DNA from 3 places in the Janthinobacterium sp. genome. Region 3 is predicted to be linked to each of the others. Evidence: predicted binding sites of a transcription regulator. Region 3 holds the regulator's gene; each other region holds the start of a gene.
What was found. The regulator FliA, encoded in region 3, starts transcription of late flagellar genes. The targets are predictions, from matches to a motif close to CTAAAGTTTNNNNNNNNNNNGCCGNTA.
Positions count from the first base shown of each region.

Region 1: the regulator FliA is predicted to act here: its motif matches at 1,873-1,899, upstream of RTQ46_RS04585 (DUF5610 domain-containing protein).
Region 2: the regulator FliA is predicted to act here: its motif matches at 2,671-2,697, upstream of RTQ46_RS09165 (FlxA-like family protein).

Region 1 covers NZ_DAMAGB010000004.1:85,367-89,645, reverse strand. The annotation lists gene pyrF (orotidine-5'-phosphate decarboxylase) at 1-291, shown strand, start outside; gene sbcB (exodeoxyribonuclease I) at 379-1,821, opposite strand; gene RTQ46_RS04585 (DUF5610 domain-containing protein) at 1,974-2,573, shown strand; gene RTQ46_RS04580 (GGDEF domain-containing protein) at 2,570-3,535, opposite strand; gene RTQ46_RS04575 (HPF/RaiA family ribosome-associated protein) at 3,739-4,116, opposite strand.
Region 2 covers NZ_DAMAGB010000010.1:44,200-48,478, forward strand. The annotation lists gene RTQ46_RS09155 (response regulator transcription factor) at 26-715, shown strand; gene RTQ46_RS09160 (ATP-binding protein) at 718-2,271, shown strand; gene RTQ46_RS09165 (FlxA-like family protein) at 2,290-2,637, opposite strand; gene RTQ46_RS09170 (PrpF domain-containing protein) at 2,790-4,025, shown strand; gene dcd (dCTP deaminase) at 4,027-4,279, opposite strand, start outside.
Region 3 covers NZ_DAMAGB010000031.1:65,566-69,844, reverse strand. The annotation lists gene flhF (flagellar biosynthesis protein FlhF) at 1-925, shown strand, start outside; gene RTQ46_RS17205 (antiactivator of flagellar biosynthesis FleN protein) at 918-1,790, shown strand; gene RTQ46_RS17200 (RNA polymerase sigma factor FliA) at 1,863-2,594, shown strand; gene RTQ46_RS17195 (flagellar motor protein) at 2,576-3,322, shown strand; gene motD (flagellar motor protein MotD) at 3,328-4,095, shown strand; gene RTQ46_RS17185 (translation initiation factor Sui1) at 4,272-4,279, shown strand, end outside.

The DNA of each region.
Region 1 (4,279 bases), on a different contig from region 3:
AACAAGAACGGCCAGTGCGCGCTGGTCGTTGGCGCCACCTTCCCCGAAGAGCTGGCGCAGGTGCGCGCGATTGTCGGCGACATGCCGCTGCTGGTGCCCGGCATCGGCGCGCAGGGCGGCGACATTGCCGCCACCGTCGGCGCGGGCCAGACGGCCAATGGCATGGGCATGATGATCAGCTCGTCGCGCGCCATCATCTACGCCAAGCCGGAGGCGGGCGAGGATTTTGCCGACGCGGCACGGCGCGTGGCGATCGAGACGCGCGATGCGATCAATGCGCATCGCGCGTAATCCGACAACATTGTTGGCAGCGATCATGGTGTTGTCGGATTACGCGCTTGCGCGCTAATCCGACCTACGCGATACGCAATATTGGCCTCAATCCCTTTGCGGGGCCACGATCTCGGCATAATCGTACAGCTCGCCCAGTATCTCTTCGCCCCGTTCATCCACCGATTCCGACAAGGTATCGATTTCTGTAAACAGCTGCTCGATGGTGCGCGCGCCGCCGGCGCCGTCGAACAGGCGCGCGGCGCGGTGCTCTTCCCAGCGCAGGCTTTCCGCTTCGCTCAGCGTCTGCGGGAAGTTGCGCGCGCGGTAGCGGAACAGCAGTTCCTGCAGGCGCTCGTCGGCAAACGAGGGGCGCGCTGCTGCCAGCCTGGCCGGCGTGTCGCGCCGCAGGCCGTCGAGCAGGCGGCGGTCGTCATTGCTGACAAAGCCGTTGTAGAGATCTTCATCGACATCGGTATGGCCTTCGGCGCCCGGACGCTTGAACACTTCGGCCCAGATCGCATCCATATTGGGCGCTTCGGCGGCCAGGCGGCCATGGGCCAGCGCGGCCTCGATATCGATGCCCCAGTGGGCGGCCATGGCCGGCGACAGGGTTTTCAGATTACCCACCAGCATGGGCGACTTGTTCAGGTGCACGCTTTTCACGGGCAGGCGGGTCATGCCCTCGGGCATGGCGTCGCTGCGCGTAAACAGCCGCGTGCGGATGGTGTCGGCGTCCAGCGTGAACAGCTCGCGCGGATCGTACTGGCAATCCCACACCAGGATTTCATTTTTGTTGCCCGGGTGCGTGGCCAGCGGCCAGACCACGCCCAGGCAGCCGCGCTCGGCGGGGAACATGCCCGAGACATGCAGGAAAGGCTGGCGCTGGGCAGCGGCCAGATGCATGCCCATCTCGCTGGCAACCTTGTCTTTCTTGTGCAGCGCCAGGCAGAATTCGAACAGTTTCGGCTGTTTCTGCCGGATCAGGCGTGCCAGGGCGATGGTGGCGCGCACGTCGGACAGCGCATCGTGCGCCGCTTCATGCACCAAACCGTTAGCCTTGCTCAGGTGTTCCAGCTTGAAGCTGGTCTGGCCATCGTCGCGCTTGGGCCATTCGATGCCTTCCGGGCGCAGCGCATGCGTCATGCGCACCACGTCGAGGATGTCCCAGCGGCCGCAATGGTTTTTCCATTCGCGCGCATACGGATCGATCAGGTTGCGCCAGAACAGGAAGCGCGTCACTTCATCGTCGAAGCGGATGGTGTTGTAGCCGACGCCGATGGTGCCCGGCTCGGAAAAAGCCGCCTCGATGGTGGCGGCGAATTCATGTTCCGGCACGCCCAGCGCCAGGCATTGCTGCGGCGTGATGCCGGTAATCAGGCACGATTGCGGATCGGGCAGGAAATCATTGGCCGGCTGGCAATACAGCATGATGGGCTCGCCGATTTCGTTCAGTTCGGCATCGGTGCGGATGGCAGCGAACTGGGCCGGACGGTCGCGGCGCGGCTGGGCGCCAAAGGTTTCGTAGTCGTGCCAAAGAAAAGTTGTCATGGATGGTGCTTGCTTTATTTGTTATAGGCGATGCAGCGACAAAAATCGCCGCTTCAGTTTTCGGAATACTTGCCGATACTACCAAAGAGAGGATCAGCCGTACTGCGCATTCTCGCATGGAGTCCACCATTGCCTGTCCAAGGAGACCTATCGTGTCAATTCCCATCGCATCAAGCGGCAATTCCGCCAGTTCCGTCAGCACCACCGGCAATACCACCACCAGTGGCGTGGCCGGCAAGGATGACAAAGTCAAGCAGGCCGACGGCACTACAGCCCAGATGAGCGTCAACGACCGCTCGAAACTGCAGCTGAACGCCGCCATCCTGCAGGCATCGATGAATGTGTCGATCAGCTCGCAAAACGATCCGCTGGCGCTGGTCTACAAATCGGCCATCACCAGCATCAATGAAGCGCTGCAGGCGGACTTCGGCGACAACGCCGTGCAAAACGCAGCCTCGCAGGACAATAGCGCCGAGGCGACAGCGAACCGCATCGTCTCGCTGTCGACCGGCTTTTTCGAGGCGTTCAAGCAGCAGAATCCCGGCATGGACAACGATGCCGCGCTGGAAAAATTCATGGGCACCATCACCGGTGGCATGGAAAAGGGCTTCTCGGAAGCGCGCGACATCCTGAAGGGACTCAACGTGCTGCAGGGCGATATCGCCGGCAATATCGACAAGACCTATGAGCTGGTGCAGAAGGGCTATGCCGACTTCGTTGCCGCGCACAGCAGCAAAAAGGCCGAAGCTTAAACCGAGACGCGGTTGCGGCCGGCTGCCTTGGCGCGGTACAGCGCCGCATCGGCCGTGGCGATCAGGCCGTGGTCGTCCTGGCGCGCCACCAGGCTGGCTACGCCGAACGAGCCCGTCACATGGGGCAGGGGACAGCGCATGTCTTCGAAAATGACGGCTTGCCGAAGGCGTTCGCACAGCCGTTCGGCCACCAGCAGCGCCATGTCTTCGCGGGTGTCGGGCAGGATCACCATCAGTTCCTCGCCGCCATAGCGCACGGAAAAATCCGTGGGCCGCGAGGCTGCGCCCAGCACCTGGGCGGCAATGCGCAGTGCCTGGTCGCCCGCCTGGTGGCCGTGCAGGTCGTTGAAGCGCTTGAAATGGTCGAGGTCGATCATCACCAGCGACAGCGGTTCGCTGCTCTCGTGCGCGGTGGTAATCATGTTCGGCAACAAGTCGTTGAGCCAGGCGCGGTTGTACAGGCCCGTCAGGCTGTCGACCATCGACAGCTGGCGATAGAATTCACCGAGTTTCTGGCGCCGGCGCAGCAGCGCGTTGGCGGCGCGGATGCGGAACGACATCAGGCGCAGCAGGTTGCGCGCCAGGCCGTTCGACTGTTCGATCAGTTCCCACACCAGCACGGCGTCGATCACCAGCACATCGGTTTCTTCCAGCGCCGAGATGGCAGCCAGGTTGCTCGCTTCATCGAGCACCGACTGTTCGCCCACGCTTTCGCCGGGCAGGACCTTGCTGACGGTGCCGTCATCCATGCCCGTATGGGTGTCGGCCGCCACCGCCAGCGAACCGCGCAGCACGATATACAGGCAGGCGCCGCTGGTGTCGCTGAGTGCTTCGCCCGCTTCCAGGCGCATCACCGGACACGGCGCCAGCATGGCAGCCGTGCGCTCGTCAGCGGCGTCCGAAAACAGCTGCAAATCGCCGACGTTGCAGCCTGAAGCCTCGAAATTGCCGATTTTTTCCACGATATGCTTTCCAAGAGGCAGAGCCGCGCACGCAGCGGGGCATGCGCAACATGATAGCGTAAAGCGTTCTTGGGAGTAACGACTATGGTCGAATTGAAAGCAACTTCATGGGAAATACGACAGTACCGCCATGTGCATGCGGCGCATGAAAAGCAAAGGCAGCCTTGATCGGCTGCCCAGGTCTCTGCTAAACGGCGAGGGGTTTATTCTGCGGCTTCTTCGGCTTCAGGCGTGTCCAGCACGGCATGCTTGCCGGTGGCGTGGCGCTTGCTGTCCTGCAGGCGGCCCAGCGCATTGTCGATGGCGCGTTTGAGCTTGTCGGTGGCGCCGCTGATCGACTGGTGCACGGTGGCATTCTGTTCGGTCACGGCGATCGGCTGGTAGCCGGCGATGCGCGCTTCCATCACGCAGCGGATATCGTCCGCGCCGCCTTTCGGACCGTTGGTGTCGCTCAGGTGGACTTCGATGCGGGTGATATTGTCGCGGAAACGGCTCAGTGCCGATTCGAGTACGGATTGCACATGTTCGTTCAGTCCAGCGTTGTTGGCGATGGTGCTGTCGGTTTGAATATTGATTTGCATATGCTATCTCCTGTCAATTCATAAAAAACCCAACACAGGCGGCACGTCACTAGCCAGTCATTCCACCCGGTTCCAACCTTGTCTACATGACCTTGTATGACTGTTATCTTACTCCTGTTTGACGCAATTCAAGGGCGCCGCACAATTAAGAGGGGCTTAACGC
Region 2 (4,279 bases), on a different contig from region 3:
GGAAACAGCAGAGAAAAGCACACGCATGAGCAAGGTATTGTTAATCGACGACGACGTCGAACTGGTCGGCATGTTCCAGGAGTATCTGGAGCAGGAAGGTTTTGAAGCGAAGGCCGTGCATGACGGCGAGCGGGGCGCGGCCGAGGCGCTGACGGGGCAATATGCGATCGCCATCCTCGATGTGATGATGCCGCGCATGAATGGCCTGGAAACCCTGCGCCGCATCCGCGCCGGCAGCCGCATGCCGATCCTGATGCTGACGGCGCGCGGCGACGATACCGACCGCATCGTCGGCCTGGAGCTGGGCGCCGACGATTACGTCACCAAGCCATGCACGCCGCGCGAGCTGACGGCCCGCATCCGCGCCATCCTGCGCCGCTCGCAGGCAGTGCCAATCGACAACTCGGCCACCGCGCCGTTGATCGTCGGCCAGCTGACCATGTGGCCGGAGCAGCGCCGCGCCGCCTGGGCCAGCGTGCCGCTGGAACTGACCAGCACGGAGTTCAACCTGCTCGAGGTGCTGGTGCGCAATGCCGGCAAGCCGGTCAGCAAGAACCAGCTGTCCGAACTGGGACTGGGCCGTCCCATGGCCCGCTTCGACCGCAATATCGACGTGCACCTGAGCAGCCTGCGCCGCAAACTCGGCAGCCTGGACGATGGCCGTTCCTGCCTGCAGACCGTCTACCGGCTTGGCTACCAGCTAATCAAGGAATAAGCGTGGGCCGCCTGTTCTGGAAGTTTTTCCTGTGTATCCTGCTGGCCCAGGTGGCCGCCACCATCGGCATCGGCGGCACTTTCTGGCTGAAAAGCCGCGCCGCCCAGCAGGCGCGCGCGCTCGACATCGATACCAGCCCGCCGGCGCAGATGGCGATCGAAGCGGCCACCGCCACGCTGGAAGCGGGCGGCAGCGCGGCGCTGCGCCAGTTCCTCGGCAAGCTCGAACGCATGCGCGTGATGGCCATCGACGGCAAGGGGCGCGAGCTGATGGGCCGTACCGTGCATCCGGCCATGCTGAACAAGGCGCGCGCGCTGCTGGAACAGGAGCAATCGCGGCCCGTCGTGCGCCAGGCCACCGGCAGCGATGGCGTGCAATATCTGCTGTTCCTGCCCACTTCCGAACATTTCCGCAACGCCGGCACCGATGCCGCCCGCGCCACGCTGAACGCGATGGGCATGGCCGGCAACCGCGCCATGCCGCAGGGTCCCCGCATGGATGGCCAGGGCATGCCGCCGCGCCAGCCGTGGCAGCCGCCTCCCGGCCAGGGGTCCGATGCGAACGGCATGCGCGACATCGCCGGCCGCGACGGCATGGGCGGCGGCATGCCGCCCGGCCCGCGCATGGACTCGCCCTACCGCACCTTTATCCCGGTTATCGCCGCCACCGCCGCCAGCCTGCTGTTTGCGTTCCTGCTGGCCTGGTATTTTTCGCGCCCGATCCGCGACTTGCGCGCCGCCTTTGAAGCGGCCTCTGGCGGCGACCTGGCGCCCCGCTTCCAGGCGGCTACCAAGCGCGGCGACGAACTGACCGACCTGGGCCGCGATTTCGACCGCATGACGGGCCGCCTGCGCAGCCTGATGGACAGCCAGACGCGGCTGCTGCACGATGTCTCCCACGAACTGCGCTCGCCGCTGGCGCGCCTGCAGGCCGCCATCGGCCTGGCCCATCAGCAGCCAGACAAGCTGGCCGCCTCGATGGACCGCATCGAACGCGAAAGCGTGCGCATGGACAAACTGGTGGGCGAACTGCTGACCCTGTCGCGCCTGGAAGCGGGCGCCGTCAACCCGCTCAATGACGACTTCAGCATCGCCGACCTGCTGCACGATATCGTGGAGGACGCCCGCTTCGAGGCCGAAACGGACCAGCGCCGCATCGGCATCACCGTCAGCGGCGAAGCCGATATCGCGCACACCGTCGTGCACGGCCAGGCGGAACTGCTGGGGCGCGCGGTGGAAAACGTGGTGCGCAATGCCATCAAGCACAGTCCCGACGCAGGCGTGGTCAGCGTGGTGCTGTCACGCCATCAGGACAGGCAGGCAATACATATCGCCGTGCTCGATCATGGTCCCGGCGTGGCCGAGGCCGACCTGGCGACCATCTTCGAACCGTTCTTCCGCTCCAGCAATACCCAGAAGTCCACCGACGGCCACGGCCTGGGACTGGCGATTGCCCAGCATGTGGTCAAGGGCCACGGCGGCAGCATCGCCGCCCGCAACCGCAGCAGCGGCGGCCTGTGCGTGGAAATCTGCTTGCCGGCCAGGCAGCCAGGCTGACGGCGCAGCCGGTCCGATTCAGGCCTGGGTGTCGATAATGCTGCCCAGCGTCGAGCTGGCGGAACGCGCCGGGCTGCTGCCCGTATCCGCACTGCTGGCCTGCTGGCTGTCCTGTTTCTGCTGCGCCTGCTGAGCGGCGGCCGCCTGCAACTGCGCGATCTGCGCCTGCAGGGCCTGGATCTGCTGCGCCAGCTGCTGCTGCAGCTTTTGCGCCGTTTCCGTCTGTTCGCCCTTCTGCGACTCCGTCAATTCCTTTTGCGCCGCCGTGATCTGCTTTTGCAAGGCGGCGATTTGCGTGGTGCTGCCGGAACTGCCGCTGCTGGCCACTGCGCTGAACGAACTGCCTGAACTGATAGCCGATACCATGATGATTGCTCCTGTCTGTTTCGATACTATAATTATCGGCAAAGTTTCCTGTAGATAAAGATGCGCAAGTGTAAAGACAGGTAAAGGGAATTGCGCGCAGGCGCTTGAAAACTGGCACACTGCTCGATTGCCCTCTCCCCGGCTGACAAACAATGACAAGCCTGCTGCCCGCCCTGCCCGACTTCCTGCCCCGCCAGCGCTTCGGGGTAACCGAATACCCGGTCCATCATGTACGCGGCGGCACCTCGACCGGCCTGGTGCTGCATGCGCGCGCCGTGCCGGCCGACCCGCTGCTGCGCGACGAACTGCTGCGCCACCTGATGGGCGTGCCGCTGGCCGGCCGCCTGCCCGGCAACCGGCAGGTCACGGGCCTGGGCCGGAGCACCCCCACCAGCAACAAGGTCTTCCTGGCCGAGGTGGAGCAGCACGAAGGCCGGCCGCGCCTGGTCAGCACGCTGGCGCAGCTGGCCAGCGAGCACGGCGACATCGACTGGAGCGTCAATTGCGGCAATATGTCGTCCAGCCTGCAGCTGTGGGGCCTGGACAGCGGCGTGATCGAGGCGCTGGCGATCGGCACGCACGAGGTCGATATCCGCAATACCAATACGGGCGTGGTCACCACCTCGCGCATGACGCGGCTGGAAGATGGCAGCTTTGCCGCTGCGGCGATACCCGGCGTGGCAGGCAGCTTTCCCGCGGTCGACCTGTTCCTGCACCACCCGGTGGGCAGCAAGACGGGACAGCTGCTGCCCACCGGTGCCGCCAGCGATATGGTCGCCGGCCATACGGTGTCCTGCGTGGACGTGGCCGTGCCGATGGTGATGGCGCTGGCCAGCGAGTTCGGCAAGACAGCGCAGGAATCGATCGCCGAGCTGGAAGCGGACGCCGCGTTCATGCAGGCAATACGGCGCGTATGGAGCGAGGCCGGACTGTTGATGGGCTTGAGGAAGCGCGACGGCACGCTGTTGAGCCTGGCGGAGCTCGAATGCAGCGAAACGATACCGAAGTTCTGCATCGTGGGGCCGGCGGCAGCTGGCGGCAATATCGCCGTGCGCTACTTTACGCCGCAATCGGGCCACGCCTCGCTGGCCGTATCGGGTGGCTGCTGCCTGGCGGCCGCCTGCCTGATTCCGGGCACGGTGGCGCACGGCGTCGCGCAAGGCATGTCAGTGGTGGGAACGGAGTATGACTATCATGCGGTCGGCATCGACAATCCGGCAGGCAGGCTGGACACCACTATCGTGGCGCGCCAGCGGCAAGACAGCATGGGCATGACGCTCGGCATCCTGAGCGCCGCCTACCGGCGCAGCGCGCAGATCCTGCTGCGCGGGCACATGCCCTTGTACCAGCCGTCGCCCGAACTGGCGGCCTGGCTGGCAAGGAGGTAACTTACGCCTTCGGCAGGGTGACGCCGCTCTGGCCCTGGTATTTGCCGTCGCGGTCCTTGTACGAGGTCTCGCACACTTCATCGCTTTCAAAGAACAGTACCTGCGCGCAGCCTTCGCCGGCGTAGATTTTTGCCGGCAGCGGCGTGGTGTTGGAAAACTCCAGCGTCACATAGCCTTCCCATTCCGGCTCGAACGGCGTCACGTTGACGATGATGCCGCAGCGTGCGTAGGTCGACTTGCCCAGGCAGATCGTC
Region 3 (4,279 bases):
CGGCATGATGGAAACCCAGCTGGCGGAAATTTCGTGGAGCGCCACCCAGCAGCGCGAACCGCAAAAAAACGTGGTGCTGCGCGAAATGCTGGCGGCCGGTTTTTCGGCCAGCCTGGCGCGCTACCTGATCGACAAGCTGCCGGCCGGCCTCGACGGCGCGCAAAGCATGCGCTGGATCAAGACCGTGCTGAGCCGCAACCTGAACACCATGGCCAATGAAGACGCGATGCTCGAGCAGGGCGGCGTGTTTGCGCTGGTCGGCCCGACCGGCGTCGGCAAGACCACCAGCACCGCCAAGCTGGCCGCGCGCTGCGTGATGCGCCACGGTCCGGAAAAACTGGCGCTGATCACCACCGACGCCTATCGTATCGGCGCGCATGAGCAACTGCGCATCTACGGCAAGATCCTCGGCGTGATGGTGCATTCGGTCAAGGATGAAGCAGACCTGCGCATCGCCCTGAAAGAACTGAAAAACAAGCATACGGTGCTGATCGACACGGTCGGCGTGAGCCAGCGCGACCAGATGGTGACCGAACAGGTGGCGATGCTGTCGGGCGCCGGCGCGGATGTGAAACGGCTGCTGTGCCTCAATTCGACGGCGACCCAGGAAACGCTGAACGAAGTGGTGCGGGCCTACCAGGGCAGCGGCCTGGCCGGCTGCATCATGACCAAGCTCGATGAAGCGGCCTCGATCGGCAATGTGCTCGACGTGGTGATCCGCCAGAAGCTCAATCTGTTCTATGTCTCGAACGGCCAGCGCGTGCCGGAAGACCTGTACCTGGCCGACCGCGGCTACCTGATCGACCGCGCCTTCAAGCTCAAGCGCGACTCGGCCGCGACCCAGTTTTCCGATACCGAATTGCCGCTGCTGATGGCCCAGGCCGCCGCTCGCAACAATGAAGCGCGCGGGGTGCACCTTGGCTAACTTCGATTTCGACCAGGCCGAAGGCCTGCGCCGCATGCTCGCCGGCGTGCAGCCGCGCGTACTGACGTTCCTGTCGGCCACGCCGCAGGACGACAAGGGCGCCATGCTGGTCAACCTCGGTGCGTCGCTGGCCCACGCCGGCAATGAAGTGCTGCTGCTCGACGCCAGCACCAGCGGCGACGGCGTGGCGGCCCGCCTGGGCCTGGCCCACGGCGCCAGCCTGCTTGACGTGGCGCGCCAGCAGTGCGGCCTGAACCAGGTGATCCACCAGGTGCCGCAAGGTTTCGGCGTGGCCACCCTGGGCGCGCGCAATCACCTGATGGATGGTCCCGGCTACGCCAGCGACGACGAAGCGCGCCGCCTGGCCAAGACGTTTGAAGTCATGGCGCGCCAGGCCGGCATCGTGCTGGTCGATGGCGACATGGATCTGGCGGGGCAGGGCGGCGCATGCTTCCCGGTGCCGATGATGGCCAGCGCCGACATCGTGGTGCAGGTCTCGACCAGCGCCACCTCGATCAAGGCCGCCTATTGCCTGATCAAGCGCCTGAACCAGGAGCTGGGCCGCCGTCCATTCGGCATTCTTGTCACCGGCGCCTCCGAAATCGAGGCAAAAGTGGTGTACGATAATATGGCGCAGGCGGCGAGCCGCTATCTGGCCGTGAAACTGACGTCGATGGGTTCGGTTCCGGCCGATGAATACCTGCACCGCGCGGCGCGTCTGGGCCGCAGCGTGATCGATGCGTTCCCGATGGCGGGTGCGTCGGTGGCGTTTCGCGGACTGGCCGAACGGATGGCCCGTTCGGCGGCGCCGGTACTCGGTTCGAGCTTGTGCCAGACAGGGAGCATGCAGCATCTGAGCGCCTGAAGATCGGGCTGGCAAAGCACGGGTTGATGAACCATCAGCAGCACCCTCATAAAATAAAATAACAAGTAGCCTATGTACACGGTCAAAGGGAAATCGAACAAGGATCATTTGCTGACGGAACATATTCCGCTGGTAAAGCGTCTGGCGCATCACATGAAGGCAAAACTGCCGCCTTCAGTCGAGGTCGACGACCTGATCCAGGCCGGCATGATCGGCTTGCTCGACGCGATTACCCGCTATGAAGAGACGCATGGCGCGCAGTTCGAAACGTATGCCGTGCTGCGCATCCGCGGCGCGATGCTGGACGAACTGCGCACCAGCGACTGGCTGCCGCGCAGCATGCGCCAGAACATGCGCAAGATCGAAGAAGCGATGAGCACGCTGCAGCAGCGGCTCGGCCATCCGCCGACCGAATCGGAAGTGGCCAAGCTGCTCAAGGTGTCGCTGACCGACTACCAGGAAATGCTGGGCGAGGGCGGCGGCCACCAGCTGGTGTACTATGAAGACTTCCATGATCCCGATGGCAATGACAGCTTCCTCGACCGCCATTGCGTGGATGAGGACAGCGACCCCTTGCGTTCGCTGCTCGATACCGATTTCCGCCAGTCCGTGATCGACGCGATCGACGCGCTGCCGCCACGCGAGAAAATGCTGATGGGCTTGTATTACGAGGAAGAGCTGAACCTGAAAGAGATCGGCGCCGTGATGGGCGTGTCGGAGTCGCGCGTGTCGCAGCTCCATACCCAGGCCGTCGCGCGCCTGCGCGCAAACTTGAGGGAGCAGGCGTGGACTGGTCCAGCGTAATCGGGCTGGCGCTGGCGCTGGCGGGCCTGCTGGTCGGCCAGGCACTCGAAGGCGGCAAGATGGCCTCGCTGCTGCAGCCGGCCGCCTTTGCCATCGTGGTGATCGGCACTTTCGGCGCGGTGCTGCTGCAGACGCGGCTGCGCACCTTCGTGCGCGGACTTGAAATGCTGCGCTGGGTCTTTTTGCCGCCAGCGGACACACGTGCCGAGCTGGGACGCGACATCAGCCAGTGGAGCCTGACGGCGCGCCGCGACGGCACGCTGGCGCTGGAACGCCTGATGGAAAACACGCCCGACCATTTCAATGCCAAGGGCCTGCGCATGATCGTCGACGGCATCGCGCCCGACAAGCTGCGCCAGCTGCTCGACGTGGAAATCACCGCCTATGAACTGGCCGAACGCCAGGCCGTGAAAATCTGGGAATCGGCGGCCGGCTATTCGCCCACCATCGGCATCCTCGGCGCCGTGCTGGGCCTGATCCACGTGATGGAAAACCTGACCGATCCGAGCAAACTCGGTGGCGGCATCGCGGTGGCGTTTGTCTCCACCATCTATGGCGTCGGCCTGGCCAACCTGCTGTTCTTGCCGGTGGCCAACAAACTGAAGGCCATCGTTTCGCGCCGCGTGGTGCAATATGAAATCACGGCCGCCGTGTTCTACGATATCGCCACCGGCGACCATACGCGCATCATCGAAGAGCGCGTATCGAGCCTGCTGCACGAGCACTGACCATGATGCGGCGCGCACGCAGGAAGTATGACGAAGAGCCGGACAACCAGGACCGCTGGCTGATTTCCTACGCCGACTTCATCACGCTGCTGTTTGCTTTTTTTGTGGTCATGTACGCGATTTCGCAAGTGAACGAAGGCAAGTACCGCGTGTTTTCCGACGCCATCGGCACTGCCTTCAGCCTGGACAAGGGCGCGCCGCCGATCCAGATGGAAGCGCCGCAGGCGATTCCCTTGCCGAACCCGGCCGTCAAACGCCGCACCGAAGCCATCCGCCGCGAACGCGAACACATGACGCGCCTGGCGCAGGACCTGACCTCGACCCTGGCGCCGCTGGTCAAGGAAGGCAAGGTGCGCGTGACACAGACCAGCCGCGGCGTCAGCGTCGAAATCAATGCCAGCGTGCTGTTCGATCCGGGCGCCGCCGGCCTGACGGAAGAATCGGACCAGGCGCTGCGCGCGGTGGCCGTGCTGCTGCGCGGCGACGCGCACAATGTGCAGGTCGAAGGCCATACCGATATCCAGCCGATCAGCAACTCGACCTTTGCCTCGAACTGGGAGCTGTCGTCGGCACGCGCCAGCGCCGTGGTGCGCCTGTTTATCGCCAGCGGCGTAGAAGCCTCACGGCTGACGGCGGTCGGCCACGCCGACAATATTCCGGTCGCGCCGAACGACACGCCGGAAGGCCGCGCGCGCAACCGCCGGGTGGCGGTAACGATTTTGTCGGGCATTCCCGATACGGTGACGGAAGTGCCGACCGGGGTGGTAAACTAGCCCGCGGTCAGACCCGCCGGGTCTGCCTCCAGCCTTTTTGCTGCCAATGGTGAAAACAGATAGCGCCACCACCATTTGAACAGCCGGGGTCAGCCCCCCCCGACACCGCCAACGCAAAGGTCATTGCTGGCGGGCGAGGGGGGCTGACCCCGGTACTTTTTCCGCATGCCATTAATATGAAAAA